DNA from 4 places in the Trichocoleus sp. DQ-A1 genome. Region 1 is predicted to be linked to each of the others. Evidence: predicted binding sites of a transcription regulator. Region 1 holds the regulator's gene; each other region holds the start of a gene.
What was found. Region 1 encodes NtcA, which controls nitrogen genes in cyanobacteria. Its sites were predicted from a motif close to TTTGTANNNNNNNNTACAAA; they were not measured.
Positions count from the first base shown of each region.

Region 1 (7,785 bases):
TTTTCCTCTAGTTCTAATTCTTTTTCAATATCTTTAAGGGTAATAATAAGGCGATTCAGTATAGCTTTTTGCTCTCGATTTAGGAAAATCTCATTGATTTTTTCAATTCGGCTGCAAAATAAGTCTGAAAAACCTCTCTCTTGCAAAACACTTCTGGCTAGCCTGGGGAGAAAGTAACACAAAGCTTCATCCGAAATGAGCGAGTAATCACAGATCATCATTGAGCATTGCTCGTCGCTCATTTCATCTTTTAAAACTTCACCAAAATCTCGCTGAATCGCTAAATATTCACCCTCAATAACTCCCTTTTTTGGAAGAATAGGGATGATCAAAGGCTTTTTGAAGGCTGAGAAAGCTTGGTTAATATCATCTAATAAAGACTTATCTTCCATTCTTTTTGCTATAGAGGTTGGAAAAAAGAGAGTTTACAATTTATTTATAATATCTATATTTTGATTTGCTTTTTAGTACCTTTTCTGGAACTCGCGCAGAGGACATTGTCCTCCGCGCTCCAACTACAACGTCTAGTCAGACAAATACAATTACTATATTATGACTTTAACATGCACAAAACAAGCATTTTATTATAAGTATATTCGAGCTAAATAAAACACATCGATCAGTTGCACTGATCGATGTGTTTATAAATCGAATTAGATGAATTTCAAGTAATAAAAAACAAGCGATCGCTTGTTTTTAAAAAGAGCGATCGCTTGTTTTAATTCACTAACTTTGCACTCAACTCATTCTTAATCCGATTCAAAATTGAGGCTTCATCCAGTGAAGTCAGAATGCGACTTACCACGGCTTTTGGGCCATCGGGACCCCAGGAAGCGCCGTTCGCCAAGTAAGTCTTAGTGACTTGTCCAATCCCGTAAGAAGAAACCCCTGAAACACCTGCCTGAGTCACGGCAACTGATAGATAGGGACCTAAAGACACCCCACCCGTTGCGGGTGCGGAGAGTCCTAAGAGACTTTTCAGGGAACTCAGTCCCAAAGTTGCCAAAAGTTCGCTAGCACTAATTCCGCCCATACTGATGGCAATTTTTTGTAGCAGTCCCACCGCTCCCGGCTGGGTCATGGGGATGCCGTAGAGTTTAGATAAGGTGAGAATCATTGCCACGTCGATGACGGCACCGCTGAGAAGATCGACAACCGTGACCGGGTTGAGGGCGATCGCAACTGCCTTCGTCATCACCCCTTTCCAGATGATCTGATTCGCACTTTCATCGCGAATCTGCATCTTCCTAGCAATCATCTGTTCGTTCACATCATCGGCATACAGCATGGTGTTGAGCGCTACCAAAGCCTTGCCTTCTCGGTGCAAAATTTCCAGAATTTTCAGCTTCAAATCCAGAACTTGGGGCGTTCCCGGTCGTCGCTGCACTGCCCTCGTTCCGTCAGGACGGCGAACCGCCTGCGCCACCAGGGGAGAGGCAGCAACCATTACAATTTCATCCGGTGAGAGCAATTCCCGCACCCGTTCATCCCGAATTTTGCGATAAATCGCCATCCGGTCGGCATCCGGATACTGGTCAATTTTGTTAAATACCAGCAACATCGGTTTACCGACTTCCCGCAATTGCGAGAGCGCCTCGTATTCCACCTTGTTCATGTCGCCCGAAATGACAAACAGCAGCAAGTCTGCTTGTCTGGCAACTTGTCTGGCTAAGGTTTCGCGGGTTTCTCCGTCTACTTCGTCAATTCCAGGGGTGTCAATTAGCTCGATTTGGGAATTGCCCGCACTCGGCAGCGTGACTCGTAGGATATCGCTGACGCTTCCCGTCTCATTCTCCTGAGTCAGTTGCCAGCTGGCACCTTGATGGGTGCGGGTGACGCCATGAAGCGGTCCCGTTTCAAACACGTTCTGACCTAATAAGGCGTTCAGTACTGAAGATTTACCCCGTCCCACCATCCCAAAGGCGGCAATCTGGACGACTGAGCGATCTAGCTTCTCCAGCATCGTTGCCAAATCATTAATCTCGGATTCCAGTCCCGTCCGCTCTTGAGGAGTGAGATCCAGGTTATCTACCAAGTCTCGCAGAGCATTTTGCGCCTTTTTGTAATTCAGTTCTGCTTGGATGTCATCAAAGCTCAAAATGGCGTTATCTAGTTCCCGATCCAAATCTGTCGCGTCCGGGGTTTGTGAAGGGAACTGGCTGGCATTTGGGGTTCGGTCAGACGATAAACGACTCAAAATTGCACCTTTTTTGCTCAGATGTTACTCTTCTTTCATCCTAGTCAATACCGATCTAGTCTGGCACTTTCCATATCCAGAGGGATATTTTTACTCGGTTCGTGCCAGCTCAGTATCAGCTGTGAGAATGATGTTATCTCGAAGGCGATCGCAATAAGTTTAGTATTGTTGCTGAATGAAGGTATTTGATCGGCACAGCGATTGTGAGTTCTAAGCGTTTACCTCAAACTACTGCCCACGTCCGAATTACCCATCTTTCCTGGCAACGGGGCTTTCTAGCAGGGGAAGTCACGGCGGCAGAATATGAATGGCAGTTCCAGTGGTGTTTCCGACAGGGTCAATTGTCGGTGACACCTTCTTTGGGACGCGCTTTAATTCAGGAACCTCTGGGTCGATTTTTAGAACAGAAAGATTACCAGCTAGAGCCTGGAGGGGACTATGCGTTTACGATCCGGGCGGAACTTTAAAAGTTTTGAGTTTTGAGTTCAGTTTAAATTAAGAAAGTTAAGAATGACAGAGTTTCCTAGTTCCTCGTCTCTCGTTGCTTCATGTATCTTTCGATGAGGAGGATGGCAACAATGTCATCGATTGGTCGGGGTAGACTCCGCATCCCTTGGGGAATCAGGCGTCCTAAACCTTGGGGAGGGTACATTTGCCAATAGCGATCGCGTGCTTCCAATGTACTGTAGCGCTCATCTACCAGGACAATTGGCACCGACGTTGGAAATTGCTGAAGTTTCTTTTTCCAACTTTTGGAAGTGGTTTGATCGCCCATCACCAGAGTATCAATTGGGTACTCTTCACATAAGTCAAGGATCGTTGCGATCGCTGCTTCTGCTGGTACAACCTGGTGGTAATGCAGAGAATTGTCTTTCCCCACTACGGCTAAACCACACTTATCGCGCCCTGGATCGAACCCTAAAATCATCTGAATTGGCTAATCGCTAATTTACAAATGGTTAATTGCCATTAGTCATCATCTCATCACTAATGACTAATAAATTACATCCTGACCACAACTTCTCCGTCTTCAACCGCCTCCAAATTTAATTTCATGGGTCCGGCAATATAGGCGTCCTCAGCCACGACCGCTTTCAGAGAAATCGGCTTATTGTGCTTTTTCAACTGCTCGATAAACCGAATCAAGCTAACAATTCGATTATCGCCAACCTGAACTGTATCGCCCAAAATCCCCGCGCGAGTAGCTCGGAACTGGGATGCTCCAAGCAGCAGGTCAATCCGCTGCCGAATTTGTTGGTCGGTCATGTTTGAAGGATCGGCAGATGTCGTTGCTACGACTTCACCAGTGCGGAATACAACTTGATTGGGTGCGGCGTCTGCAAAGACTTGTACCTGCTTTTCTCCCTGGACATAGTTACCAGCCGAAAAAACTCGGACTACATAGTTTCGACCATCCTGAATCTGGTTGATCAGTTGCTCTACTTGTGCCTCTGTAATTTGCACGACCCGTTCGTTCGCCACCTTGTTGAGACCGGGTTGGGTCGCTTTAATCGCTGTCCGATTCGCTTCCCGTAACAGCTGCTCAATGACCTGTCGGGCTGCGGCTGGCTCGACAATACGAAAAACGCCAGCCGCCAGAACCTGACCGCGCAGCAGTGCCAGACTACCCTGACGCAAAGTTTGATAAGACTGGTAATACTGTTCTAAGGTTGCCACTTCCTGCTCTAGGGAAGCTTGTTGTTTTTCGAGTTCTTTAAGGCGATTTTCTCGCTGGGCAATCACCTCATCTCGTTGAGAAATTTTGTTGTCAAGTAGAGATAAGGCTTTGTCTCGCTGGGCAATTTGCTCATCGCGATCGCTCAGGCTCTTCCGAAAGGCAGCAAGTTTCTCATCAAGTTCGACAAGGGCTTGATCCCGCTTGAGAATTTGCTCATCGCGTTGGCTAATTGCTCGGTCTTGCTGGGCAATTTTTTGGTCGCGCTGAGTCACTTTCGCTTTGAATTCAGTAATTTCAGCTCTGACTTGATTTCGCTGCTGGAGCAATTCTTGGCGTTCTGCTTGAAGTTGTTGGATTTCCGAACGTAGCGTCTTCGCTTGCCCAGAGACAGAGGTCAGCTGTTTTTGGGTTTGCTGAAAGCTGCTGGCGACCCGACTCAGTTCGCTTTGAGTTTGATTTAGTTGCGCCTCCGTCTGGCCTTGTTTAGCCAGCGCAGCTGCCAAAGATCGATTAATCGCATCTAAGCGCTGCTGAGCGACAGATTGCTGGGTGCGAGCTTGAGCGAGTTCCTTTTCGACTTGCTCTTTTTGGGCGGCGGTTTTAGCAAGTTCGCTTTCGGTTTTCCGTTTCTGCTCGTTCGCTTTAGCAATATCCTTACTTGCTGTCTTGAGTTTTTTCTGCACTTCTTGAAGTCTAAAAACTCCAATCCGCAATTGTTCGCTGGTCGCGAAGATGATTGTTAGTGTTGAGGCAGAAATCGTTAGCCCCGTCAGAATCGTTACCAAAACAGCTGTTTTGCGGGGACGCAGATTGAACAACGACAGGCGTGCTTTTCCCACGCGCGTGCCAATGCGATCGCCTACCGTTGCGATGACGCTTCCCAACACTAAAATAGACAAAATTAGGAAGAGCGCACTGTCGGTCATTGTCTGCTACAGTCATTCCAGTTACAGCCTATCGCATTGCAGGCTAGAGAAAGGGTTAACAGGAATTAAAGATCGAAGGTGAAATCGGAAAGGTTAAAGGTTGGAAGGTTGAAAACTATCCGCTTAAAACCTGAGACCTTTTAACTCAACCCCGACTAAATGTTAAAACTTGATAACCTGCTGAGCTACCATACCGTTTTAACCGACAACCTAACCGACAACCTGACCAGAGCCTCTAGCTGTTTTCAAGTAAACTGCTGACTCAGTGTAACTGGGTTGTGTACCGTAATTTTTTTCTTGTGGATAGAAATCATTTTTTCCTCCCGCAAATCTCCCAGTAAGCGGGTGACTGTTACCCTAGTGGAGCCAATTGCTTCAGCGATCGCTTGGTGAGAAAGCTTCAGATCGATCGTAATTCCATTGGCGGTAGGAACGCCAAAATCACGGCACAGAATCAACAGAAAACTCACCAAGCGCGATCCCATATCTCGGTGAGCTAATGTCTCAATCATCATTTCTGTTTGCAAAATGCGCGAAGAAAGCCCCCGCAGCATCAACATCGATAGCTCTGGATTATCCTTGAGCGATTGCTCTACCTGATCGATCGGTGCCGAAAGCAGCTCCACTGGCGTAAATGCTACAGCGTGATAAAACCGATCCGAACGATGCCCTGTAATTAAGGACAGTACTCCAAAAACGCTGTTTTCTCGCAGCAGCGCCACGGTAATTTCTTCCCCAGCTTCATACACGCGAGACAGCTTTACTGCACCTTTGAGCAAAAAGTATACCCGTTCAGCCGGGTCTCCTGGGAAAAAGATCGTCTTGCCCCGCTCAAAAGTTTCCACCACGGGTGGAAACGCCCCACCTCCCAGTTGACGGAACACAGCTGCTAGCGGTCTATCTTGCGTCACTGCCACTTCCTTTTTCCTAAATGCTGCCCTACAGACTTCTGCAACTTTCTGTCGGAGGAACTTTAACCATAGCAAAACAACTATGAGAGTTTTCTGACATTAGACACAGATAAACTGACTTCCAAGCGGTTTTTGTGCTATTTGATACAAAATTTTAAAGTAGTTTCCCCGGCTACCTTCTTTAGTTCTCTCCCTGCTCAAGGCAAGTAAGATTATGACGGAAAATGTTGATATCTTGACAGTATCTGCGCTATCGGGTGGGATGCATGGTGAGTAAGGAGGCACGCTCCTTACCCGTACTAGACAGCCTTGCTCCGGGCGATCGCGATCTTGAATACTCCCCTAAATCGGATATCCTCTAATATTGCCTTCAAAATCGACATTTATGCTAGATTTAACCGGAAAAAACGCCCTTGTCACCGGCATTGCCAACAATCGATCGATCGCCTGGGGGATTGCTCAGCAACTGCACCAAGCGGGTGCGAATCTAGGAGTAACTTACCTGCCAGACGACCGAGGCCGCTTTGAAAAAAAAGTGGCAGAGTTGGTAGAACCCCTCAACCCCAGCTTATTTTTACCCTGCGATGTCCAGAATGAGACCCAAATTCAGTCTACATTTGACGCCATCCGCGATAAGTGGGGCAAGCTAGACATCGTGATCCATTGTCTTGCTTTTGCGAACAAGGAAGATTTATCAGGTGATTTTAGTACCACTACTCGTGCTGGCTTCACCCAAGCTCTAGAAATTAGTACCTATTCGCTGGTACAACTTGCTGGGTCAGCAAAACCACTGATGACAGAAGGTGGCAGCATTGTCACGCTGACTTATCTAGGCGGCGTTAAGGTGATCCCCAACTACAACGTGATGGGAATTGCCAAGTCTGGACTGGAAATGAGTGTCCGTTACCTGGCATCTGAATTAGGACCGCAGAATATTCGCGTGAATGCAATTTCGGCGGGTCCCATCCGTACTTTGGCATCGTCGGCGGTAGGTGGCATTCTGGATATGATCCATCACGTTGAGGAAGTGGCACCGCTGCGACGCACTGTAACTCAGAAAGAAGTGGGAAATGCGGCTGCTTTCTTGTGTAGCGATTTGGCAAGTGGCATTACAGGTCAGGTGCTGTATGTCGATGCGGGATACGAGATTATGGGGATGTAAAAAGAATCAAACATTAAAAATTAAAAATTAAAAAGCAAAGATTCTGCTAATTTTTAATTTTTAATTTTGCATTTTTAAGGCTTTCGCGTCTCCCAAATGCTCAGTAACGTAGGATAATAAACTTAACTTTATTTTCTTGAGTGAGCATCTGCGATGCAGGCACGCGATCGCCAATTTACACCTTCTCCAAGCATTGAACAGCTTTTGTCTCCTCGCATGGCAAGGGTTCCCCGCAAGACGGGCGAAACGGATGTTATCGTCACCGTCAAATTAGACGGGAATGGCACTTGCAATGCAAAAACTGGCATTCCGTTTTTAGACCATATGCTGCATCAAATCGCCTCTCACAGCCTGATTGATTTGGATGTAGCCGCGACGGGAGACTTGGAAATTGATGACCACCATACCAATGAAGATGTGGGAATTACCCTAGGAATGGCGTTGCATCAAGCACTGGGCGATCGCAAAGGAATTGTCCGATTTGGGAATTTCCTCGCCCCTCTCGATGAAGCGTTGGTTCAGGTAGCGTTAGATTTTTCCGGACGCCCCCACCTCAGCTATGGCTTGGAGATTCCGACTCAGCGAGTCGGGACTTATGACACTCAGCTAGTGCGGGAATTTTTTGTGGCGTTGGTCAATCACAGCCAGATGACGCTGCACATTCGCCAACTCGATGGAATTAATTCGCACCACATTATTGAAGCGACGTTCAAAGCGTTTGCGCGATCGCTCCGCATGGCAATCGAAGTCGATCCCCGTCGTGGCGGTACGATCCCCAGTTCTAAAGGTGTGTTATAGGTTTCTTTGCAGATACACCCCGATCAAGGCAATGAGAGTTGGGGAAATCTTCACCCAGCTCTCGTTTCATTAGACCTCCTGCATGAATGGTCAAGTAGTGTGCCAGTTCATAA
Region 1 covers NZ_JAMPKE010000043.1:33,443-41,227, forward strand. The annotation lists gene NDI33_RS24880 (ankyrin repeat domain-containing protein) at 1-392, opposite strand, end outside; gene NDI33_RS24885 (GTP-binding protein) at 719-2,125, opposite strand; gene NDI33_RS24890 (DUF3146 family protein) at 2,401-2,664, shown strand; gene NDI33_RS24895 (pre-16S rRNA-processing nuclease YqgF) at 2,721-3,125, opposite strand; gene NDI33_RS24900 (DUF3084 domain-containing protein) at 3,200-4,801, opposite strand; gene ntcA (global nitrogen regulator NtcA) at 5,047-5,718, opposite strand; gene fabI (enoyl-ACP reductase FabI) at 6,098-6,874, shown strand; gene hisB (imidazoleglycerol-phosphate dehydratase HisB) at 7,028-7,672, shown strand.

Region 2 (7,785 bases), on a different contig from region 1:
TAGGAGTGTCATCAACGATTAAGATAACTCCTTTTTCAACCGTATCAACACTCATTCATACCTCTTAAATTCTGTAATAAACTATAAGACTTGTTTCTCTTTAAAACCTTACCGAATTGACAAAATGGGTAGTATACGGAATCAACTGCCGATCCAACCCCTCAAGGTAAGCGATCGCTCTACGACGCCTCTAAAATCGTCTTTCCTTGCCTAGATCGAGCAAGTCTGCGATTTCCTTGGCAGGTGGAGGGTACTCTTGACTTTGAATGCGCCACTCATCAGTTGAACTAATTGACAGCGAATTGCCAATTTTAATCCGGTTCCTTTTGCATCCGGTGTAATACCAATTCCTGTATCTGCCACCTGAAACTGGGTTCTCTCCGTTTGGTAGCCCACTTTGAAAGTTATAACGCCAATTTCTGTAAACTTGACTGCATTGCGAAGTAAGTTAATTAAAACTTGCCGCAACTAGATCGCCTCGCGTCTGAGGATGGGTTTATAAACTTCCTTTAATCAAGAGGATTTACCAATTCCTAACCGCATTTTTAAAGGGTTCCTTTTTTCCCTTCATCTGGACTGCAAGCAATCCACCTTTGTATAGATTTTAAGATATTTTTCCTTATTTAAAATTACACCAAATCGTCAAGAAGCGTAACGAATTTATAAATCTTTTAGCTTTTGATAACCGAAACTTTTGTTTGTATTCTTAGTATTAAAAATTTGTTAAATTTTCAAGGTTTATTGCAAACGTCATATAAGAAACAGTTTTAAATGATTTAACCAACCCAATTGGATAGACAAATGTGGCGGTTTTCTTTCTCCTCAGAGATAACGCCTCGCTGGATAATAAGCTTAGGAGGCGAAAAACGTCATGAAACTCACAATACTGGTTGCCGCCGCTTTATCGGTGCCGCTATGGCTGGCGACGCCCGTACAAGCGGCAAATATGGGGCACGTCAAACGATTGCTGGAAACGAAAGAATGCGTAGGGTGCGACCTTTCCGGTGCTGATTTAAGCGGTGCCGACTTGAGAGAAGCGAACCTGCAACGGGCTAACTTAAGGAAAGCCAACCTAACCGGAGCCAATCTGGCTGGTGCTAACTTATACGTAGCGGACTTAGATCGCGCCCAGCTCAGAAACGCTAACTTACAAAATGCCATCCTAAGATTTACGCGCTTAACGGATGCCAACTTAGAAGGTGCTGACCTGCAAAAAGCGACTTTGAGATTTGCAAACTTGACAGGTGCCAAGCTGAGAAATGCAAACTTGCTTGGGGCTGACTTAAACAGTGCTAATTTATACCAGACAGATATCCGATGAAGGATTCTGCCTGGTATCGTTATCCCCGATCATCCAGGTGCATTTGGAATTAAACGCGATCGCCTCTTTTAACTGCCGCACATCACCTGGCGCATAGTTCGCATATTCACAGGCAGTTCTAGCTGCATTGCCTGTTCGATGAAAATTGACGGCACTGGGATATTGGGCGTTGCTTTTACTGTATAGGTGAGCAAAGTGCCATTCTCGTAATCTTGCAAACTTAAGTCAGCACAGAAATCGGTAAAAGTACCTTTTTCCAAGCGAAAATGAATTTCCTGCTGCACGATCTCAGACACACTCAGATAAGCCTCAACCTGAAGACTGAGAAACAGGAAAGTTTTCGTGGCAACTTGGTAAACACTCTTGGAACTCGTCCCTTCCGGTAAGCCAACAGGCGAGGAGACGTTGGAGTGCAGTACCTCAGAGTGAGTAACATCTGGGAAATATTGCACCCAACGGGGATAGTCTGTCACTTGTTGCCAAACGCGCGATCGCTCGATTGGCAAATACATTTGGGCAGTAACAGCACCCCCCCAAGTAGAACGCAATTGCGTTTCTATCAAAATCTCACCTTGCAAAAGCGCCGTTGAGTATCTCTTGCTCAGCGACAAGTCTGAGGCGGCATCCATCGAGTCCGACGGAAAAAGTATACTCATACTGACTCAGCTACTCCTCAATCAATAGTAATTCGATGTCAAGCTAACACAGGTTGTCTCGGACGTGGAAGGCAAGGTATGTTGGCTAATCTCCTAATTTGATCCTACATCGCTGTTTCAGCAACTCAGTATGTAACAATGATGACCATAATTCCTCAAGCATGTCAGGAGCCAAGGAACGTGAGTTGCTCTCCCAACCCAGGCACCGCAATTTTGTTGTATCGCTGGCATTGCTTTAGTGATTACAGCGATTATCGTGGTGCTGAAAGGATCGGGCGTTCTGAAGCAGCTTCCTGACTACGTCATCTGGGCGTTAGTTCTCTTTACCTTGGTTGCTGCCTCGGCGGCATTTGCAGCTTGGGCGGACGTAGCCGATGGCAATATTCTGTTTTAACCATTTATTTGGTCGAGTCTGTGAGCCAAACTCCTAACCCTGAAACCCTGATTTCTTCTATTTTTGCCAGTGTTGTAGGGCTGACAATTGCGGTGTATCTGTTGCGAGGATTTGGAATTCTCACGTTCATCCCTGGCGGCGTTATCTGGATATTAATTTTGCTTTCAATTGCGAGTGGGATTACTTACGGCGTTCAGCGCACTCGCCGATAATTGCTTTCTTTTTCAAAGTTTGTTAAGTCATTTAGTATCTTTAAATACATTTAATATCAACCTTCGGGGCGATTCGCTGGAATTGTCATGTTCGCTATTCTCCAAGAGAAATTAACAAAAATTAAAAAACAAATTTCAGGAGAAGTGAATGACCGCGACAAACCCAACTACACAGCCAAGTGTTTCCACAGTAGAACGCAGTATCTCAGCCGTTTTCAAAGAGCGCGAACAAATTGAGAAAGTGATTCACCGCTTGCTCGATCGGGGGATTTCCCGCGACGATATTTCAGTAATCGGCAAAAACTTTCATTCCGAAACTCGCATTGCTGGATTCATCACCAAAAAAGATGTGATTTTAGGCGGGCTGAGAAGCGGCGGCATCTTTGGTTCCTTGTTTGGTTCAGCCCTTGGCTTGCTGACTGGTGTGGGAGTGCTGTTCATTCCTTTTGTAGGTTCAGTCGTCGCGGCAGGACCCATTGGTGCGGCGTTGCTGGGTGCAGCGAGTGGTGCTTTAGCGGGTGCAGCGGGCGCTGGTTTAGTTTCTGCTTTGGTCGCTTTGGGAATGCCAGAAGACAAAGCTGCCATTTATCAAACTCGCGTCGAAGCTGGAGATTTTCTGGTAGTTGTAGAAGTCTCTGCCAATCAATCCGGTGAAATTCAGCTGCTGCTAGAAAGTGCTGGTGGCGAAGAAGTGCATACCAGCGAAACCACATTACCCCGCAAACGCGCTGGGAAACTGGAAAGTCCTAGCGATTTGTCCCCGGAAGTTCGTTCTCACCTCTCAGAGGATGCTCAAAGGACATTTATCGCCAATTACAACAAAGCGCTAGAAGACTCTGGCGATGAATCCAAAGCCGAACATCATGCCTGGGATGTTGTTTCTGAACAATTTGAACAAGATGAACACGGCTTTTGGTCGAAGGCTAAAGCAAAGCTCTAGCAACTGGGCGGTTGAAAGTGCGTCTACAAGAGAATTAACCTGCTGGCGTGGGTTTCAAAACTTTTGATTCGGCTTAAGGCAAGTGCGATTCAGCGATAGTCCTTGGCTCAAAACTTAAGTTTCTCGAAGATGAACAATGGGTTCTGCAAAAGCCGATGTAATTTCGATTACGTCGGCTTTTAGTATTATGTAGAGGCAAATGTTAAGGAGCGATAATGAAGAAGTATATATGTACAGTTTGCAACTACATCTACGACCCACAACAAGGCGACCCAGATAGCGGTATCCAACCGGGTACGGCATTTGAAGATATCCCGGAAGACTGGGTATGTCCTACGTGTGGAGCCACAAAAGGGGATTTTGAACCATACGACGGGTAGGGAGATGATATCGCATCTGTACGGAAAATATTCCGTGAAATCGGCAATAGCTTGATTGTGCAACCTTTAAAAGTAGTAGTGATTGGCGGTGGGGCAGCGGGTTTTTTTGGTGCAATTACCTGTGCCGAAACTTATCCCCAGGCGCAAGTAATTTTGTTAGAAGCAGGACGACAACCCTTATCTAAAGTTCGGATTTCTGGCGGCGGGCGATGCAATGTTACTCATGCTTGCTTTGACCCGGCTGGTTTAGTGCAATATTACCCCAGAGGTGGGAAAGCACTTCGGGGGGCTTTTAGTCGTTTCCAAGCTAAAGATACAGTCGTTTGGTTTAGCGATCGCGGCGTCCAATTGAAAACTGAACCGGATGGACGGATGTTTCCAATTACAGATAGTTCCGAAACTATTGTGGATTGTCTGTTTGAGGCAGCAAGGGCATCTGGAGTGCAGATTCGCAGGGGAACACCTGTTGATAAGATTTTCCGGCAAGTGACTTCATTGAATCAACCACTCGACACCGGCTTTGAGATCCAGTTGAAGTCAGGAGAGATCCTCAAGTGCGATCGCATTCTCCTCGCTACCGGCAGCAATCCCCAAGGCTACCGCTGGGCAAAAACTTTAGGACACACGATTGAACCACCCGTTCCCTCTCTATTCACCTTTACGATTTCCGACCCCCGGTTGCAAGATTTAGCCGGAGTCAGCGTGGAAAGTTCGCGGCTGCGTTTAGGTGTCGGTAAAACTCAGTTAGAACAAATCGGGCCATTACTGATTACCCACTGGGGTTTGAGTGGGCCTGCTGCCTTGAAACTGTCTGCTTGGGCGGCTAGAATGCTGCACGATTGCAATTATCGAACAACGTTGCAAATTAATTGGCTACCCCAGTACAACCCGGAAAAGCTGCGGGAAATGCTTTTGGCGGTCAAGTCCCAATTGCCCCAACGCGCCATTTCTACCAGTTGTCCGCTGCCCTTACCTCGACGCCTCTGGCAGAGTTTAATTGCTGCTGTGGGGATTAGTGGGGAACAGCGTTGGGCGGAATTATCTAATAAAGTTCTCAATCAGCTAATTCAAGAACTTTCCGAGGGTAAGTACCAAATTCAGGGGAAGGGTGTCTTTAAGGAAGAATTCGTTACCTGTGGCGGCGTCAACTTAAAGGAAGTGAACTTTAAGACAATGGAAAGCCGCATCTGTCCCGGACTTTACTTTGCCGGAGAAATCCTCGATATTGACGGCGTCACGGGTGGCTTTAACTTTCAGAGTGCCTGGACGACTGCTTACTTAGCGGGTCAGGCAATGGGCAACGAAGAAATTAAAAATTAAAAATTAAAAATTAAAAACCCAAAAATTTAATTTTTAATTGTGTCTTGGCGGTGCGAATACTTGATGAATCTCTTGTATAGCTGCCAATTCATTTACAGTTGTCCATGAATATGCCGATGAAATTTCACGAAATTGTCGAAAAACTGGGTGCTGCTGCCGCCTGCAATAGTTTGACCTCAAATACAGATTGCAACCCAGAAATTACGGGAGTAGCACCCGTCGATGAGGCTGCCATTGGCACACTCAGCTACATAGAGGGTGCGAAATTTGCGGCTTTTGTGGGAAAAACCTTTGCCAGTGCCTTAATTTTACCGCCGGATGAAAAGCTACAAGCACAAGCATCTGAGCGGGGAATTGCCTGGATTGCGGTATCCGATCCGCGATTAATGTTTGCCGCAGCGATCGCTCTTTTCTATAAACCCTTCCGTCCAGCGCCTGGAATCCATCCCACCGCAGTCATTCATCCCGACGCCAAAATTGGTCAAGATGTTTACATCGGCGCTCATGCAGTCATTGAGGCGGGTACAGAGATTGGAAATGCCGTCATCATTCACCCGAATGTAGTCATTTACCCAGACGTGCAGATAGGCGATCGCACTGTATTACACGCTAATTGTTCTATCCACGAACGCACCCGCATCGGTGCAGATTGCGTCATTCATAGCGGTGCTGTCCTCGGTGCGGAAGGCTTTGGGTTTGTCCCCACTCCGACTGGCTGGTTCAAAATGGAGCAGTCTGGCTACACTGTTCTGGAAGATGGCGTCGAAGTGGGTTGCAATAGCACCATTGACCGCCCCGCTGTGGGAGAAACCCGTGTCGCCCACAACACCAAAATTGATAACTTGGTGCATATCGGTCACGGCTGTAAGGTAGGCTCCAACTGCGCCTTAGCCGGACAGGTAGGGATGGCAGGCGGCGTTACTGTTGGCAATCGCGTGCTATTAGCCGGACAGGTAGGGATTGCCAATCAAGCGCATATTGGAGATGGCGCGATCGCGACCGCCAAAGCAGGCATCCACAATGATATTGAACCTGGTGCCATTGTTACTGGCGTCCCAGCGATTCCCCACAAAGTATTCCTAAAAGCAGCAGCCATCTACCATCGTCTTCCAGAGATGTATCAAACTCTCAGGCAGCTACAACGACACCTAGGAGACAAGAAATAAAATTTACAGAAATGTATATACGGCTTTAGCCGTATATATTCATCTCCTGTAAAAGGCTTTTTCTATCTCTTGAGTGATAACAAACACAAGCAGGAGTTTCCAGCTATAGAGGGATTTGGATTCTCTTGATACTCGTATAAATTAAGAGTAACAAAAGAGGAGATTCACCCATGAAAAATTCAAACTTGTCTAAACTAATGAGTGCTGGTGTTCTTGCAGCTAGCGTCGCTCTGGTTCCCATGACCCTACCTGCTTCTGCCCAGACTGATACGACTACATCTCCCGGTACCACCAATACAGCTCCTAGCCAAGGCGTAGACAATACAAATACAAATACTGAAGGCGATCGCGGTTTTGATTGGGGTTGGTTAGGATTGTTGGGCTTAGCTGGTTTGGCAGGTCTTGCAGGTCGTAAGAATCACGAAACGACCGCTTACCGCGATCCCAACGAAGTCGGTTCCTCTACTTATCGCCGCTAAAGCTGATTAACAGCTTGTTCATAGACATTTATTGTCTGTCCGTCACTTTTAAAACCAATTTGCTGGATGTCGTCCTGTTGGAAATCCATCGATTGGAAACATAAGAACAGGAGATTTAAACATGAAAAATTCAAACTTGTCCAAATTGGTGAGTGCTGGTGTTCTTGCAGCTAGCGTCGCTTTGGTTCCCATGACCCTACCTGCTTCCGCCCAGACCGATAGTTCAGCTCCCGGTACCACCAATACAGCTCCCGACACCACCACCACTGCTCCGAGTCAAGGCGTAAACAACGCCGATTATGAAGGCGATCGCGATTCTAATTGGGGTTGGTTAGGACTGCTGGGTTTAGCTGGTTTAGCTGGTTTAGCTGGTCGTAAACACGACGACCGTGTAGCTTACCGCGACCCAAATGAAGCCACTTCTTCTACTTATCGTCGGTAAAGTACAACACAAGTTTCGCCGTAGTTACGTAACATTGACAACTACGTTTTAGAAACAACTTTAATAATTCCTGGTGGAGACGAATATCCATCAGGAATTTTGTTATTTATGCTTTTTGCTAATATAGCAATCCTCTTGAATGTGCATGAGCTTATCGGGAATACTGACAAGAACTTATTGCCGATTACCGATGATCAGCTTGCACAAACGATGTTGATTTTCACGGCTTTGCTGAGTCATTAGCCGCTTTAGGATGCTGCCTGCAATTCATTTAGACGTACCAAAACCTCGCTACTGTGAATTGCAGGATTGCTCCCTGTAAATGTCTCGCGTAGCACTCCCTGTGCATCGACAATGAAGGTATGGCGCATCGAGACAAATCCAATCCAAGAACCGTAAGCTTTGCTCACCTTGCCATCTATATCAGCCAGCAGTGGAAACTTCAGCTTTTCGGAATCGCAAAACTTGGCATGAG
Region 2 covers NZ_JAMPKE010000004.1:61,905-69,689, reverse strand. The annotation lists gene NDI33_RS06005 (response regulator) at 1-55, opposite strand, end outside; gene NDI33_RS06000 (ATP-binding protein) at 211-468, opposite strand; gene NDI33_RS05995 (pentapeptide repeat-containing protein) at 872-1,321, shown strand; gene NDI33_RS05990 (SRPBCC family protein) at 1,390-1,977, opposite strand; gene NDI33_RS05985 (hypothetical protein) at 2,216-2,371, shown strand; gene NDI33_RS05980 (hypothetical protein) at 2,392-2,583, shown strand; gene NDI33_RS05975 (ChaB family protein) at 2,732-3,523, shown strand; gene rd (rubredoxin) at 3,739-3,903, shown strand; gene NDI33_RS05965 (NAD(P)/FAD-dependent oxidoreductase) at 3,955-5,223, shown strand; gene lpxD (UDP-3-O-(3-hydroxymyristoyl)glucosamine N-acyltransferase) at 5,340-6,389, shown strand; gene NDI33_RS05955 (WGxxGxxG family protein) at 6,560-6,868, shown strand; gene NDI33_RS05950 (WGxxGxxG family protein) at 6,990-7,310, shown strand; gene NDI33_RS05945 (peroxiredoxin) at 7,559-7,785, opposite strand, start outside.
Region 2: the regulator NtcA is predicted to act here: its motif matches at 2,615-2,634, upstream of NDI33_RS05975 (ChaB family protein).

Region 3 (7,785 bases), on a different contig from region 1:
CCGGTCTATCCGAGCGCTCTCATAGCCTTGACTTTAGTTCTCAGGCATACGCTCAATCACCCTTCAGCTCTAAGGACTTAAGCAACTTCGCCAGGGCTGTTTTGGCGATGGAACCGGGTCGCCAAGCTGCCTATAACGAGATCAAAAGAATCGTGGGCAGCCCTCCAAATATTGCTTGCAGCCAGCCGAATAGCCTGCGATCGCTTCCAGGAAATGCCCAGGCCATTGCCATCAATTACTGCAAACAGTCTCAAAAGATTGTTGAGAGCAACGGTTTGTCCATTGGATTATTTAATCAAATTACGGTGGAGGCGCAAAAAAATTCGGAGGTAGCAGCACAGATAAAAAATGAAATGATCCGTCTGCAAGCTCAGTAAAAAATAAACTTTTGCTGACCCTGCTTGACTCGGATATTGATGTCATCTGTGCTGATGTTAGTAGCATCACCATAACTTGCTGACTAAAGATTCCAGTGATGCTAACGATAACGCAACGCTTTCCCGCCAATTTGGATGCATCGGTCAACTTTACTCTTTTTCTGACTGCCGAGGAGCGCACGCGCAGCCGCTATCGCTTTGAAACTGCTGAGGGACAAGCTTTGTATCTGCGCTTACCCAGAGGAACCGTGTTGCGCGATCGCGATCTCCTTCAATCTGAAATCGGTGATATCGTCGTGAGAATCGTGGCTAAACCGGAACCCGTTCTCACTGCGACTGCCCAGAAACCCCTCGATTTGCTGCGGGCGGCTTATCATCTAGGCAATCGCCATGTACCGATAGAAATTGCTGCCACTCATTTGCGGTTGTCTCCCGACCCCGTTTTAAAGTCAATGCTAGAACATCTGGGGATGGAGGTACGAGAGGAAATCTCGCCTTTTTATCCAGAAATGGGTGCCTATGGACACCATCATCACGCTTAGTTAATTGGGTAATCGGTAATGGGGGAGTTTTGAGTTTTGAGTTTTGATTTCTAGAAACGCGATAATCGCGTCTGAGTTTTAACGAGAACCGATACAAAACTCTAGGCTTCATCCTAAAACTCTTCCCCACTCCCTACCTACCAACAATGACCAACGAGCAATTACCGATTCCCCATTCTCCAGTTAACCTGCTGTGTCTTATGCAACTGGTGAGTCCCGCGTTGCCGGTAGGTGCTTATAGCTATTCCGAAGGGCTGGAAACCCTCGTCGATGCTGGTGTAATTGAGAACCTGCAACATCTGGGACACTGGCTCAAACAGGAACTGGGTTATGGGGCAATTCGGTTGGAAGCAGCGGTGATGATTCGGGGATATCGGGGGGCAATTGCCGGGGATTTAGAGGCTTTAAATTACTGGAATGTCTGGTTATCTGCTGCTAAGGAAACACAGGAGTTGCAAGCACAAAGTTGGCAGATGGGGCGATCGCTAATCCGATTGCTTTTGGAATTACAGCCGCAGGTTCGGTCAATGGTGGATGCAATTGGGAGTCCTTGTAATTATGCGATCGCTTTCGGCATTGCCACCGCCCATTGGCAAATCGACGCTGCATCTGCCCTCTTGGGCTACTTACACAGCTGGGCAACCAATTTGATCGCAGCCGGGGTCAAATTAATTCCCCTCGGACAAACGGCTGGGCAACAGCTACTCCTAGAACTACAACCCATCTTGATTCAGGCTGCCAAGGAAATTTTAGCGTTAGAAGATGACGCCCTGAGTAGTTGCGGCTGGGGATTAGCATTGGCGAGTATCGCTCACGAAACACAGTACACGCGCTTATTTCGGAGTTAAAAGAAATCGGCACAAAAACATATCGCTGGTAAAACCTGGGAATAGCTTATCGTTAATTGCCTTGCTACGATGAGCAATTAGCCATTCGCAATTCGCAAATTTTATGAATGCTTTTCGGGTTGGAGTTGCTGGCCCAGTGGGTTCGGGAAAAACTGCCTTAGTCGAAGCCTTGTGTAAGGCGATGCGGCAAAAATATCAAATTGCTGTGGTCACGAATGATATTTATACTCAGGAAGATGCCCAGTTTTTAGTGCGGAGTCACGCCTTGGAAAGCGATCGCATCCTTGGCGTCGAAACTGGCGGCTGTCCCCATACTGCCATCCGCGAAGACGCTTCCATGAACATCGCCGCCATTGAACAAATGGAACAGCGATTTCCCGATTTAGACTTAGTGTTTTTAGAAAGTGGCGGCGATAACTTAGCGGCTACCTTCAGCCCAGAACTGGTAGACTTGACAATTTACGTCATTGATGTTGCAGCCGGTGACAAAATTCCGCGCAAAGGTGGTCCCGGAATTACTAAATCCGATCTTTTAGCAATCAACAAAATTGATCTTGCTCCTCAAGTGGGAGCAGATTTAGGGGTCATGGAACGCGATGCGCGGAGGATGCGGGGAGAAAAACCCTTTATCTTTACGAATTTGAAGACTCAGCAAGGATTAACGGCTGTGGTGGACTTTATCCGCCTAAATCTGGGCGAAATTTCAGAAACCGCAAGCTGACCTTTCCGAAAGCTGTTCCAAAAATTCGATTCTTTGTATCATTGATAACAATTCTTTCCCAGAACATCGCTCTAATATCACTGCTTAACTGTATATGTTCTCTATCATTGGGCTGATTCAGCCAGGAGTACGGTAACGGTATGGCAAGGCGATTAGGGCGACGTAAATTTCTTCTATACGGTTCTGCTACTCTGGGAACCAGTATTCTTCTCAAAGCTTGTAGCAGCACTCCCACTTCCACCTCTGAGACTGCCAGCCCAACGGCTGCGTCTCCCTCTCCCAGCGCGACATCCGTTGCGGCTGCCGGTGCAGGAAACACCATCAAAGTCGGGATTCTGCACTCTCGCAGCGGCACGATGGCGATTAGCGAAAACAGCGTTGTAGATGCCGAACTGTTGGCAATTGAGGAGATTAATAAAGCCGGTGGCGTCCTCGGCAAGCAAATTCAAGCAATTGAGGAAGATGGTCAATCCGACTGGCCTACTTTTGCAGAGAAAGCGAGAAAGCTAATCGATCAGGATAAAGTTGTCACCGTTTTCGGCTGCTGGACTTCCGCCAGCCGCAAAGCAGTGCTGCCAGTATTTGAAGAAAAAGGTCATATGCTCTGGTATCCCGTGCAATACGAGGGTCAAGAGTGTTCCAAAAATATTTTCTATACGGGTGCTGCCCCCAACCAACAAATCGAGCCAGCAGTCGATTGGCTCTTGCAGAATAAAGGTAAAAAATTCTTCCTAGTTGGCTCAGATTACGTTTTTCCGCGTACCGCGAATACGATTATTAAAGAGCAGTTAAAGGCAAAAGGCGGCGAAACCGTCGGGGAAGATTACTTACCCCTAGGCAATACAGAAGTTACGCCCATCATCACTAAAATTAAAGCGGCTCTGCCTGAGGGAGGGGTCATTTTTAATACCCTGAATGGAGATAGTAATGTGGCTTTCTTCAAGCAGATGCAAGGTGCAGGATTAGGGCCAGATAAATACCCCGTAATGTCTGTCAGTATTGCCGAAGAAGAAGTCAAGGCAATTGGCACAGAATATCTCAAAGGCCAATATGCCGCATGGAATTACTTCCAAACGGTAGATACCCCGGCGAATAAAAAATTTGTCGAAGCTTTTAAGGCAAAATACGGTCCAGATCGGGTAACAAATGACCCGATGGAAGCAGCTTACATTGCTGTTTATCTGTGGAAACAAGCTGTCGAGAAAGCAAAAACCGCTGACGATTTAGAGGCAGTGCGAAAGGCTGCGGTTGGTCAGAAGTTTGAGGCTCCAGAAGGCACTGTAACGATGGAAAGTAACCATCACATTTCTAAGTTTGTACGGCTAGGTGAAGTCGCAGATGATGGTCTCTTTAAGATTGTCTATGAGACGAAATCAGCAGTGAAGCCAGTTCCTTGGAACCAATTCGTTGCTGCAACTAAGGGTTTGGGATGCGACTGGTCAGATTCCAAAAAAGGTGGTCAGTACAAAATTTAAGCGGTTAAAAATTAGTCCTTAGTTATTAGTCGTCAATCTTGAGAAGATTGGTTGGGTTTCGTTACCTGATGGTGTTGGCTAATTAAGAACCTAACCCCCCATCCCCCTTCCCTATGAGGGAAGGGGGAGTCTGGAAGCCTCTTCCCTACAAGGGTAGAGTTTGGGGTGGGGAGAGGTCAAAAATTAATGCCAACAGCATCCGTTACCTCAACCCAACCTAGGGGATTTGAAAGCTAATAACTAATGACTCACGATCCATGACTAATGACCCATGATTAATGGCTGAGGAAGCGGTGTGATAGCAGGATTGCTGGATGGGATTTTTAATGGAATTAGCATCGGCGCGGTTTTGTTAATTTCAGCGCTGGGACTAGCCATTGTCTTTGGACTCATGGGTGTCATTAACTTAGCTCACGGTGAGTTGATGATGCTAGGAGCCTACACAACGTTTGTTGTACAAAATGGCTTCAAAATATTGGGTAAGCCTTGGTCTGAAACCTATATTGTTTTTGCGCTAATTTTGGCTTTCCTGGTGACAGCAGGTGTGGGATTAGTTCTGGAACGGGGAGTGATTCGTTATCTTTACGGACGCCCGCTAGAAACCCTGTTAGCAACTTGGGGCGTTAGTCTGATTTTGCAGCAATTCGCTCGCAGTGTTAGCTGGGTGTTAGTCATTGGCATTGGGATATTTTGCCTTTTGTTTTTTGGCGCTTTTTGGATTCTGTCCCGCCGCTCAGATTTTGAGCGTATTCGTAACTGGGTAATTGCAATCATGTTGCCGATATCTCTAGGCGTTGCAAGTGCCACAAGTGCAGTTTTGGGACAAACTTATAAATTGGCTGTCACCAAGCCTTGGTTTGGCGCTCAAAATGTAGACGTGACGGCACCCAACTGGTTACGAGGAGGATTGCGGCTGGGTACGTTGCAGATGCCCTATACGCGGCTATTTATTATTGCGCTAACCATTGTTTGTGTTGCTGGAATTTATGTATTTTTGCAACGGTCTTCATGGGGCTTAAGAATTCGCTCGGTCATGCAGAATCGTAGTATGAGTGCTTGTTTAGGAATTCCTACTGCCAAAGTTGATGCCATTACATTTGCTTTGGGTTCTGGATTGGCTGGAATTGCCGGTTGTGCGATTAGTTTGCTGGGTTCAGTGGGACCAAATACAGGGCAGAACTACATCGTCGATACATTTATGGTGGTTGTTGTCGGTGGCGTCGGTAAGCTGGTGGGCAGTATTGTGGCAGCGATGGGAATTGGCACGATTAACTACTTAATCAGTTCTAAAGTCTTAGTGCCGATGGTGGCACCGATAAAGCCTTTAGTGGATTTCTTTGAGTTTTTCGGCACAACCAGTATGGCGAAGGTGATGGTATTCGCCTTAATTATTGCGTTCCTTCAGGTGCGTCCAGGAGGGATTTTTCCACAGAAGGGACGTAGCGTTGATGCTTAAACAAAGACAATCGAGTAGAGGCTCAAGGCGATGATTTTGGATGCGGTTCTTGAAGTTAAGGGCATGAAGCAGCAACGTAGACGAGCGGTGCTGATGGAAGTGGGGATAACGATTGCGATCGCTCTCCTCCTCATTTTCATAATGCCAGCAGTTCTCACAGGCTTTCGTCTCAACTTGCTAGCACGATTTTTGGCGTTAGCGATCGCTGCCCTCGGCATTGATTTAATTTGGGGCTATACGGGTATGCTCAGTTTGGGGCATGGTGTATTTTTTGCGCTCGGTGGCTATGCCTTGGCAATGCACTTGCAATTAGCTCCTCTCAAGAACGGTTTACCAGAATTTATGAGCCTCTTCGGCATTACAGACCTACCTTGGTTCTGGAAGCCGTTTTATTCGTTTAGTTTTGCCGCCGCAGCCGTTGTGATAATTCCGGCTGTATTAGCCGCAATATTGGGTTATTTAGTATTTCGCAACCGGATTCGGGGCGTTTACTTCTCAATTTTGACCCAAGCAGCGACGATTGTATTTTTTAATTTCTTCAACGGGCAGCAGGGATTTTTTAACGGCACCAATGGTTTAACCAATTTCAAAACATTATTAGGGGCAACAGTCAGTGATAGTCAGACGCAATTTGTTTTCTACGCGCTAACAGTCTTATTTTTGGCAGGTGCTTATGCTTTGTGCCGGTGGCTGACTAGCGATCGCTTTGGACGAGTTCTGGTTGCGATTCGGGATGATGAGAGCCGGATGCGCTTTTCTGGCTATAATCCCACTGGATTTAAAGTTGTGGTGTTTGCGATTTCCGCTGCTCTGGCTGGAATTGGGGGTGCTTTATTCACCCTTCAATCGGGTTTAATTTCACCGAAAGCAATGGATATTGCTTTTTCGATTGAAATGGTAATTTGGGTAGCCGTGGGAGGTCGTGCCAGCTTAATCGGAGCCATATTTGGGGCGCTATTAGTCAACTTTGCCAAAAGTCTTTTGAGCGAGCAATTTCCAGGTATTTGGGTATTTTTCCAGGGAGCATTATTCCTAATTGTGGTAACAGTTCTTCCCGATGGTGTAGTCGGTTGGCTACGCTATCAAGGTTTCCAGCGCCTGCTGACACTTCTAGGGCGGAAGCAGATGGCAACCTATCCCAGCCTTGAAGAAGACCCAGAGGTACAGCATGAACGCGAAAATATTAGAAACTGAAAATTTAACGGTGAATTTTGATGGTTTTAAAGCACTGAACCATCTGAATTTCAGCATGGATGTCGGAGAATTACGGGTCGTAATTGGTCCAAACGGTGCCGGGAAAACAACCTTTTTGGATGTCATTACTGGCAAAGTACAACCGACTGAGGGACGGGTATTATTTAAGGGGAGAAATGTGAAAGCACTCTCCGAACATCAAATCGCCCGATTGGGAATTGGGCGAAAGTTCCAAACCCCCCGCATTTACCTCAACCTGACGCCCCGCGAAAACCTAGAACTTAGCTGCAATCGTAATAAAAATGTCTTAGCAACGCTATTTGGGCGTCCCGCTACTGGCGAACGTAGCAAAGTAATGAGTTTACTTGAAACGATTGGCTTAAGTGCGAAAGCAGATATCCGCGCTGGTTTACTTTCTCACGGAGAGAAGCAACGCTTAGAAATTGGGATGTTAGTTGCCCAATCGCCCGATTTATTGTTGGTTGATGAACCCGTTGCGGGGCTAACTGATGAAGAAACTGACAATATTGGAGAACTCCTAATCGCGTTAGCGCACAGTCATTCTATTTTGGTGATTGAGCATGACATGGAATTTGTGCGCCAAATTGCTCGTAAAGTAACGGTGTTACATGAGGGTTCAGTTCTGTGTGAAGGCACAATTGAGGAAGTGCAGAGCAATCCTCGTGTCATCGAAGTTTATTTGGGGCAGCCAATAGAAAGTAATTCTTTAGGGTAGCTTTAAATCAACCAAGCTTTAAAATAATCACATCCTTTAATTATCCAATAGCCTTAATAGCGTTGCTTTCTTGGAACTTCACCCAGAAAATTAAGCTGTTGACAGAGAAAAAATTACAAAAATATGGTTAGTTTGACAGAAGCATAATGACTCAAGTAAATGATGCGATCGCTCATCCGAGCAGCCAATCCCCAACCCAACTGATGCTGCAAGTCTCCGGATTGAATGTCTACTACGGTGAAAGTCACATTCTCCGCAATGTTGATCTGAGCGTACCAACTGGACAAATGGTGTGCTTGATTGGGCGCAATGGCGTCGGCAAAACTACTCTACTCAAGACAATTATGGGGTTACTGAAACCTCATAACGGCATGATTACATTTGCTGGGGAACCGATAACTAACAAAACGCCAGATAAACGGGCACGAATAGGGAT
Region 3 covers NZ_JAMPKE010000038.1:5,777-13,561, reverse strand. The annotation lists gene NDI33_RS23730 (DUF4168 domain-containing protein) at 1-377, shown strand, start outside; gene ureE (urease accessory protein UreE) at 476-919, shown strand; gene NDI33_RS23720 (urease accessory protein UreF) at 1,066-1,767, shown strand; gene ureG (urease accessory protein UreG) at 1,871-2,488, shown strand; gene urtA (urea ABC transporter substrate-binding protein) at 2,629-3,963, shown strand; gene urtB (urea ABC transporter permease subunit UrtB) at 4,259-5,419, shown strand; gene urtC (urea ABC transporter permease subunit UrtC) at 5,483-6,613, shown strand; gene urtD (urea ABC transporter ATP-binding protein UrtD) at 6,588-7,349, shown strand; gene urtE (urea ABC transporter ATP-binding subunit UrtE) at 7,553-7,785, shown strand, end outside.
Region 3: the regulator NtcA is predicted to act here: its motif matches at 2,521-2,540, upstream of urtA (urea ABC transporter substrate-binding protein).

Region 4 (7,785 bases), on a different contig from region 1:
ACAGCTGATGGCGGCAATGGTGTCCACAACCGCACCCGTTGAGGTAGGGCGTCCAAATCTGGGGCTGACCTCAGCGGCGAATCATAATGATGTTTGAATTTCAAAAATTGCAGGTTTAAACGCATTGAAGGTTGAAGAATCTCAAAAGTTGAAAGTTTTAATCAACCTGCCAATCTCCAACCTGCAATCCTGCCTGCCAACCTGCTTTCCTTGCCAACTTTCCTGCCTTAACCAATGACGTTAGATTGGATTAGCCCAGCGGAACGCCTGCAATCACTGCCCCCTTATGTATTTGCCCGTCTGGATGAACTCAAAGCCAGGGCACGCGAACAAGGGCTGGATTTAATTGACTTGGGGATGGGGAATCCAGATGGCCCAGCGCCTCAGCCAGTGATAGACGCCGCGATCGCAGCGTTGCAAAATCCACTCAATCACGGCTATCCCCCCTTTGAAGGGACTCTCAGCTTCCGCCGCGCCATCACTAACTGGTACGGGCGTCGCTATAATGTTGACCTCGATCCAGATAGCGAAGCCTTGCCGCTACTCGGTTCTAAGGAAGGGCTGACTCACCTCGCCTTTGCCTACATCAACCCAGGCGATGTGATTCTGGTACCCAGTCCCTCTTATCCCCCACATTTTCGCGGGCCAGCGATCGCTGGGGGCAAAATTCACCCGCTGATTCTCAAACCCGAAAATGACTGGTTGATCGATCTCGGTGACATTCCCGATGATGTAGCCCAACAAGCAAAGATTCTCTATTTCAACTATCCCAGCAATCCTACTGGCGCAACCGCACCCCGCGAGTTCTTCAAAGATATCGTTGCTTTTGCCAAGAAGCACGAAATCTTACTCGTACATGACTTGTGCTACGCAGAATTAGCTTTTGATGGTTATCAACCAACCAGCTTGTTAGAAATTCCAGGGGCGAAGGAAATCGGCGTCGAGTTTCATACCCTGTCTAAAACTTACAACATGGCAGGCTGGCGCGTCGGCTTTGTCGTAGGCAACCAACACATCATTCAAGGGTTGCGGACACTCAAAACCAATCTGGATTATGGCATCTTTGCCGCCTTGCAATCTGCCGCCGAAACCGCCTTACAGCTTCCAGATGTTTATGTAAATCAGGTCTGCGATCGCTATCGCCGTCGCCGCGATTTTCTGATCGAGGGATTTGCTGAGTTGGGTTGGACAGTTCCCAAGCCAAAAGCCACCATGTACCTGTGGGTTCCGTGTCCGGTAGGGATGACCTCAACGGATTTTGCCCTCTCTGTCTTGCAGCAGACGGGCGTGGTCGTGACTCCCGGAAATGCCTTTGGTTTGGGTGGCGAGGGGTATGTGCGGGTGAGTTTGATTGCCGAATGCGATCGCTTAGCTGAAGCTTTGCGGCGTTTCAAAGAAGCTAATATCCGCTATTCATCCGAAAATGAGGGCGCGTTTATCAAACAGGGATAAAACATTCAAGCTTCAATTCTTGGATTTTATCTTTAATTTGGAAATGTCTCTACTTCAAAGTAAACGCTTTGGTTTCTGTTACCCTACCACCACCTACCTTGTCATAAACCGTTAGCTGAATTTGGTAAGTTCCCGGTTGAATTTTAGGAGTTGTATTAACAGTGCCATTGGGAGAGGCTGCTACATCATCTTTTAAAGCTGTATGTCCTTTTTCTCCAATTAAGCTCTTTTTCACCAAAATAACTTCGCCCTTGGCATTTTTAACTTCCATATCCATATCTAGCCAGTTTTTCCCATCCTGACCTTTCTTAAATTTGCCAACATTGAGCAAGACTAGCTGAACATCTTCTCCCCTTTTATAAACTCCATCATTAACCGGCACAACTTTTTTATCGGGAGTTTTTCTGACCAAAAAAGATTTTTCAAACTTCAGTTGAGAAGAAGTCGGTTTAGAGGTAGTTGCAGTCTGGGATGTAGGAGATTTTGGGGAAGGAGAAGCCTGAGAAGTAGTAGAGTTTTCACCTCCACCACAACCACTGACCAGCGCCATTGAAAACACGACAAGACCTGTTAACAATACATTATTTAATGTTTTTTTCATAATGTTCTCCCTGTTGATTTTTTTTGAACCTAGTTATTTGATAAACGATGAGTTGAGGTAGTTAACACAGTTGAGCTAACTACAACCATAAATTATCATAATTTATTCAAATTTATCTTTTGGGCGTAGTGGCTTTAGCAACTAGCGACGCGAACAATTGCTTTCAGACGGCACTTTGGTAATTCTCTATTGAATGCACTCCGGTTTAACCGCACCTTGTGAACCTAGAGGGACAGGGATTAAAGATTCTCCCTTCTCCGCCCACGGAGAAGGGCTAGGGGTGAGGTTCCATCTGATGGTGTTCATCTCTACATCGTTCGCTACACTTGAAACGATTCGTTTTACTGCAAATTAAGCGTAGACCTATAGGCAAAAGGCGGTCTGTGACCTGCACAGACCGCCTTCCATTGTCAATCAATCTAAAGTATTGCTACTTACTTAAAGGCGTTTAATTGCCGCCAGACTGGACAGCGGCGCGAGTTACGGGATTTGAATTGTCTTCGTTTATCATTTCAGGAGTCCGCTCCCACTCGCCATTTTCACCTTGACGGTATTCGCTTTTGATGGTATTCCACGCAACTTTGCGGGCAGATTCTTCGTCCATCCCGTCTTCTTGGGCACTCTTAAATGCAGCCTGGAAAATCTGCTGAGCTGCCTCAGGCAGTGCTTGTACTTCTGAAGGTAAGTTATTAACTTGTTGATCTGGTTGCTCGGTCATAAACTACTCCTATTATTTTTGCCTGGGATCATCTTAGAAAGCCAGATGTACGAATTCCTCTTCCCAGGATGTAGTTATGGCTGCTCGATATACCTATCTGAGGTATTATCTTATGTAAAGTAATTTTGTATTTACATATACAAAACTTTGCCCCAAATCATCTGCTTGCAAATACAGTGGTTTAGCTCTCCGACTTGTTAGAGAACTCAGTGGACTCGGATTCACGAATCATTGAGGATTGCTATAGATGAGATGGAGCCGCTACCTAGTTCGCTGCTAAAGCGAGTTCAAAGCTTGGAAGCAAACAAATACCAATTCACTTTATGGCTCGAATCTCACCTGAAAAGGGGAGTTGGAGGATCTAATGTGTAATTCCACAAAAGTGAACTGGTATCATTTACCGACTAAGGGAAACCACAAGTTCCAGCCGGTACAGTGGTTCCAGACCAATTGCTGAGGTCACTGGTAGAAATATTATTTGTAGACAGCGTTCCCGTTTCTATCTGGATCGCTCCTCCAAAACTGTCATTTAAGAAAAAGTTGCCAATCGTATTATTGCGGGGTTGCAGACAAATTGTATCGCCAGAACCGCTGGTTATTGCTTCGAGATCCCCGATGGCTCCGCCTGTTAAGGTGTTAAGCCGGACTCCAGCAAAGATTTTGGCAGTATCGTAGCTGTTGAGGGAAAACCCGGTAAAAGCATTATCAATAATTTGATTCGATTCACTGAGGAGTTGAAGTTGGGCATTTCCATTGATGCTGGTGAATATTCCGTAAAATCCATTTTTAGAAATTTGCTGATTGTTAGAAATATTGACTGTTCCTATCGCTGCATCGGAAAGTGCGATATTCACTCCATTATCTTGATTTTCAGCAATGGTGCTATTGGTAATGTTGAAGGTTCCAGAGGTGTTATTTGAGAGAAGTATCCCAATTCCATAAAACCCGTTTTTAGAAATTTGAGTATTAGTGATATTAAACGTTCCAGTCGCGCTATCGTTTAGCTTGATAGAAATTCCATCAAATTGATTGCCTGAGATTGTGCTGTTGGCAATCTCAAATGTCCCCAAAGTATTGGATTCAAGTTCAATATTAATGCCACTAAATTGATTTGCAGTTATTTGGTTATTAGTCAGAGTAAAGGTTCCGGAAGCACTCTCGAACAGTTTTACCTCGACTCCGTCGGCGATGCTCCCGAAGCTGTTACTGCCAGTAATCGTATTCTCTGAGATATTAAAGGTTCCAGTTGCAGTATTGCGAAGTTCAAGATTGATGCCGTCCCCTTCGTTAGCTAAAGCACCATTGTTGGCGATCGTGTTTTTGACAAGAATTAGGTTAACTTGCCCCTGATTATTGTTGAGGGAAAAGCCTTCCAAAGCAGAATTTGCGATCGCGTTGTCTTGAATTAGTATCTGGCCGGTCACGTTCTCAAGTGAGATGCCCTCACCAGCAGAATTCGCGATCGCGTTGTCTCGAATAATCGCATTGCTAATGTTGTTTCCAGCGATGCCAGAACCAGTAGTTGTGGTGATAGCGAAACCTGAAAGCGTTGTCGTGTTCCCCATTGTGACCGTTCCAGTCACGTCTGCCAGTACCCCCGCATTAGATAAGGGTAATTGTAGATTGCCGAGTTCCACGGTATCTATACGCTGCACAGGGCCAGTTGAAAGCACCTGCACTTGGTCGGGAATCTTGAAAGCAGGAACCCCAGGATTTGTCCCTGGTTGCACGTAGACAATATCATTGGATTGAGCCACAGCCAAAGCTTCCGCAACCGTTGCAGTCGGATTCTCGAACGTGCCGTTCCCGGTTCCAATTCCTAAATTGACGTGTCGAAATCTCCACGGTTGACCCGTCGTGGGATTCGTAACAAACACCGTATCTTGCACACTGAAAGATTCAGATTCCGACTGTTCATCGACTACAATATTCGCGTTTCGGGTCACAGATTCCCCCAGACGCGCCAGAACTCGATCTTCTTTTCTTATCCCTCTCGGACGAGTGCCGGGAAAATTCGCCCCGACACTCAGCACCAAATTCGTACCAAAAGTGGCGTCATTTGAGAGCAATAGTCCCAGCCTGAAAGTGTCAGTAGGACGCGCTTCCAACCGAGTCCGCCAGCCCAAAATCTCTGCACTGCCTGGGGCATCATAATAATAAAGTCCGGCATAGCCTCGGAGGTCGCCGGTTCGACCGATTTGGGCAATTTTTACGCCAGCTTCAACATCAAACCCTGCCATCGCCGCTTCAAAATTGCGATCGCGTTGAAGTTGTTGATTTCTAGTTTGACCCAAGAAATTACCCTGAAAGAAAGGGTCTGAAAACGATAAACCTGTAGAAAAAACCCTCTCTTGGGTCAGTTGGCGGGTATCTCCAACCGGAATGTAAGCATTCGCGCGAATATCCCAGTTTTCTCCTAAGCTTTCAAACCCAGCACCCAGTTGATTAAAGTTGCTATTACCCGTGTCGCGGGTATCGAAGGCGACATAGCCGCCCAAGATCCGGTTATCTTTGGCACTATAAAAGCGATGTCCTAAAACAATATTGCTGCTTATATGAGAATCTTCCGTTAACAACAGCAATCGACCTTCTAAGAAGGTGAGGTTGTCTGAGTTTTGCCATAGGGGAACAAAGCCTCCAATGCTACCAAAAGAACTTTCATAACCCACACCAGAACCAGTGGTAAATTCAGCGCCGATCCGGGGCAGAAATCGTTGAGAACGAACTCGATCTGATGGTGCTGTTTGTTTAGTGGCAGCGCTAATCTCTTCTGTAGGATCGGCGTTTTCTGGGGTTAGTATTTCTTGGAGTAACCCTGCTTCGCGCAAAGTCCGAGGAGGTGTTTTTACTTCTGCTAAAGGTTGAGAAATCTCAACCTCCAATGTCTCTGGGGAAGGTACGGTTTTGGGACCAGATTCTGGTGTGGGGAGTGCAGTTTTTACATTAGATATTTGGGCAAGAAAACGCCCTTGTTTTAGCGTGTAAAAAGACGGTTTGGCTAAAGACTTCTGGTCCTCGAAGCTTAAGGCTGCGGGTTCCAACGCCCCTGGTGGGTGTTTTGCTACATCAAGGGTATCGCCAAAGGATGAGTCTACAGTATCGTTATTTAATTCAGGAATGCCATCAGGTAGCTGGAGGATTGTAACGCCTGTAAAGTCTGTTGTCGAGCTTGATGGATTGGGTTTTAAATTAGGTGTTTGGGCGGTAGCAGTTGAAGTTAGCGTTCCTAACAGCAGCAAAATTGTGTAGATGTACGGTGTTGATGTTCTTAGAAGCATTTTCTCTATTAGATTCTGTTCTGGCTTCAGGCTCATATCCACAGCAACTCATTGTCAATAGTTGCCAAATCAGCAGCTTTAAATATTAATTAAAGCTGCTTCCTCATACTAGATACTTACAAAAGTAGAAGCTGCATTACTCATAAACGTAGCAGCATTCACCCCAGCCAATATTGCCAAAGTCTGGTTGTTGGAATTGTCAATAATACTGGTATTGCTTCCTTGCTGAATAATCGACAACTGGTTCAATTTCAAACCCCCGCCTAACCCAATATAGTCTTGACCAATCTGGAAGTCGCGGATGGTGTCAGTACCTTCCCCTTTGGAAACTGCGAAAATATCGCGCCCTAGACCTCCGGTGAGGATGTCATTCCCCAAGCCTCCGTAGAGTCGGTCATCGCCCCCATCTCCCCAGATTTGGTCGCTGCCTGCCTCGCCGTACAGGGTGTCATTACCGCCACAACCATTGATGCGATCGCTACCTGTACCGCCGTAGATGATGTCATCCATACCCATCGAACCCCCAGTCAAGAGATTATTGTTGAGGTCGCCAATCAGGGTATCGTTGCCGTCATCGCCGTAAATCCGGTCTTTTCCCAGTCCCCCTACAATCGTGTCATGACCGCCAAAACCATTGATCCGGTCGTCTAAAGAGGTTCCCACCAAGGTTTCAGAAAGCCAAGTGCCGTTAATGACATTGAGGGGTGCAGTGTCGTTGTCAATGTTGACAACAGCAACATCTTGCGGGTTCAGTCCGTTGTATTTGGCGTCGGTGCTAATAGCAGGGGCAGTAACGATGCTGTAGGCGATATTTCCATCGACAAGTACATCGTCAACTCCTTTCACCGTAATGGTTTGAGCAATATTCCAATTATTTGAAGTAAAGGTCAGCGATGGGCTGGAAACGCTGCCTTCTGTCGGATCGGAACTTCCTAAACCAAGGGTGACGTTAGCTGTAGGTTGACTATTGAGTTTGACGGTAAAGTTGGCAGCGCCTCCGGCTTCGGTGGTGTTGCCGCTAATTGGGGTGATGGTAAATCCGGCGGCGTCGTTGTCGATGTTGGTGACAGCGACATCAACAGGATTGAGTTTGTTGTAGTTAAGGTCGGTACTGACGGCTGGGGCGGTGATGATGTTGTAGGCGATATTGCCATCAACCAGTGCATCATCAACTCCTTTGACCGTAACGGTTTGAGCAATATTCCAATTATTGGCTGTGAATGTGAGGCTGGGGCTAGAGACGGTACCTTCGGTGGTGTCGGAACTGGTTAAGCCAAGGGTGACATTAGCGGTGGGTTGGCTGTTGAGTTTAACTGTAAATGTGGCAGTGCCTCCAGCTTCAGTGGTGTTGCCGCTGATAGGGGTGACAGTAAAGCCTGCGGTTTCATCGTTTTTGATGATGCCTGTGGCAGCAGTGTTGCCTAGATTGGCGTTGGTGGCACTGTTGAGTTTGATGCTGAAGGTTTCATCTGCCTCAAACTTGTTGTCACCCTTGACGTTAACGGTGATGGTTTTGGTTAAGGGTTCGCCGGGATTGAAGGTAAGGATGCCGTCGTTGTCGGTGTAGTCGCCGTCTGCGGTGGTGGCGGTGCCGTCGTTGGTGCTGTAGTTGACACTAATCGGCTGGTCGCTGGGGTTGGAGAGGCTGACCGTGTAGGTATAGGCGGTGACACCATTACCTTCGCTTTGAGTAACGGTGGCTGGTGCGATAGAGACGATGGGTTGAGAATCGTCGT
Region 4 covers NZ_JAMPKE010000002.1:385,522-393,306, reverse strand. The annotation lists gene NDI33_RS04110 (iron-containing alcohol dehydrogenase family protein) at 1-97, shown strand, start outside; gene NDI33_RS04105 (aspartate aminotransferase) at 235-1,452, shown strand; gene NDI33_RS04100 (hypothetical protein) at 1,502-2,053, opposite strand; gene NDI33_RS04095 (ChaB family protein) at 2,502-2,771, opposite strand; gene NDI33_RS04090 (right-handed parallel beta-helix repeat-containing protein) at 3,176-6,049, opposite strand; gene NDI33_RS04085 (DUF4347 domain-containing protein) at 6,158-7,785, opposite strand, start outside.
Region 4: the regulator NtcA is predicted to act here: its motif matches at 2,896-2,915, upstream of NDI33_RS04095 (ChaB family protein).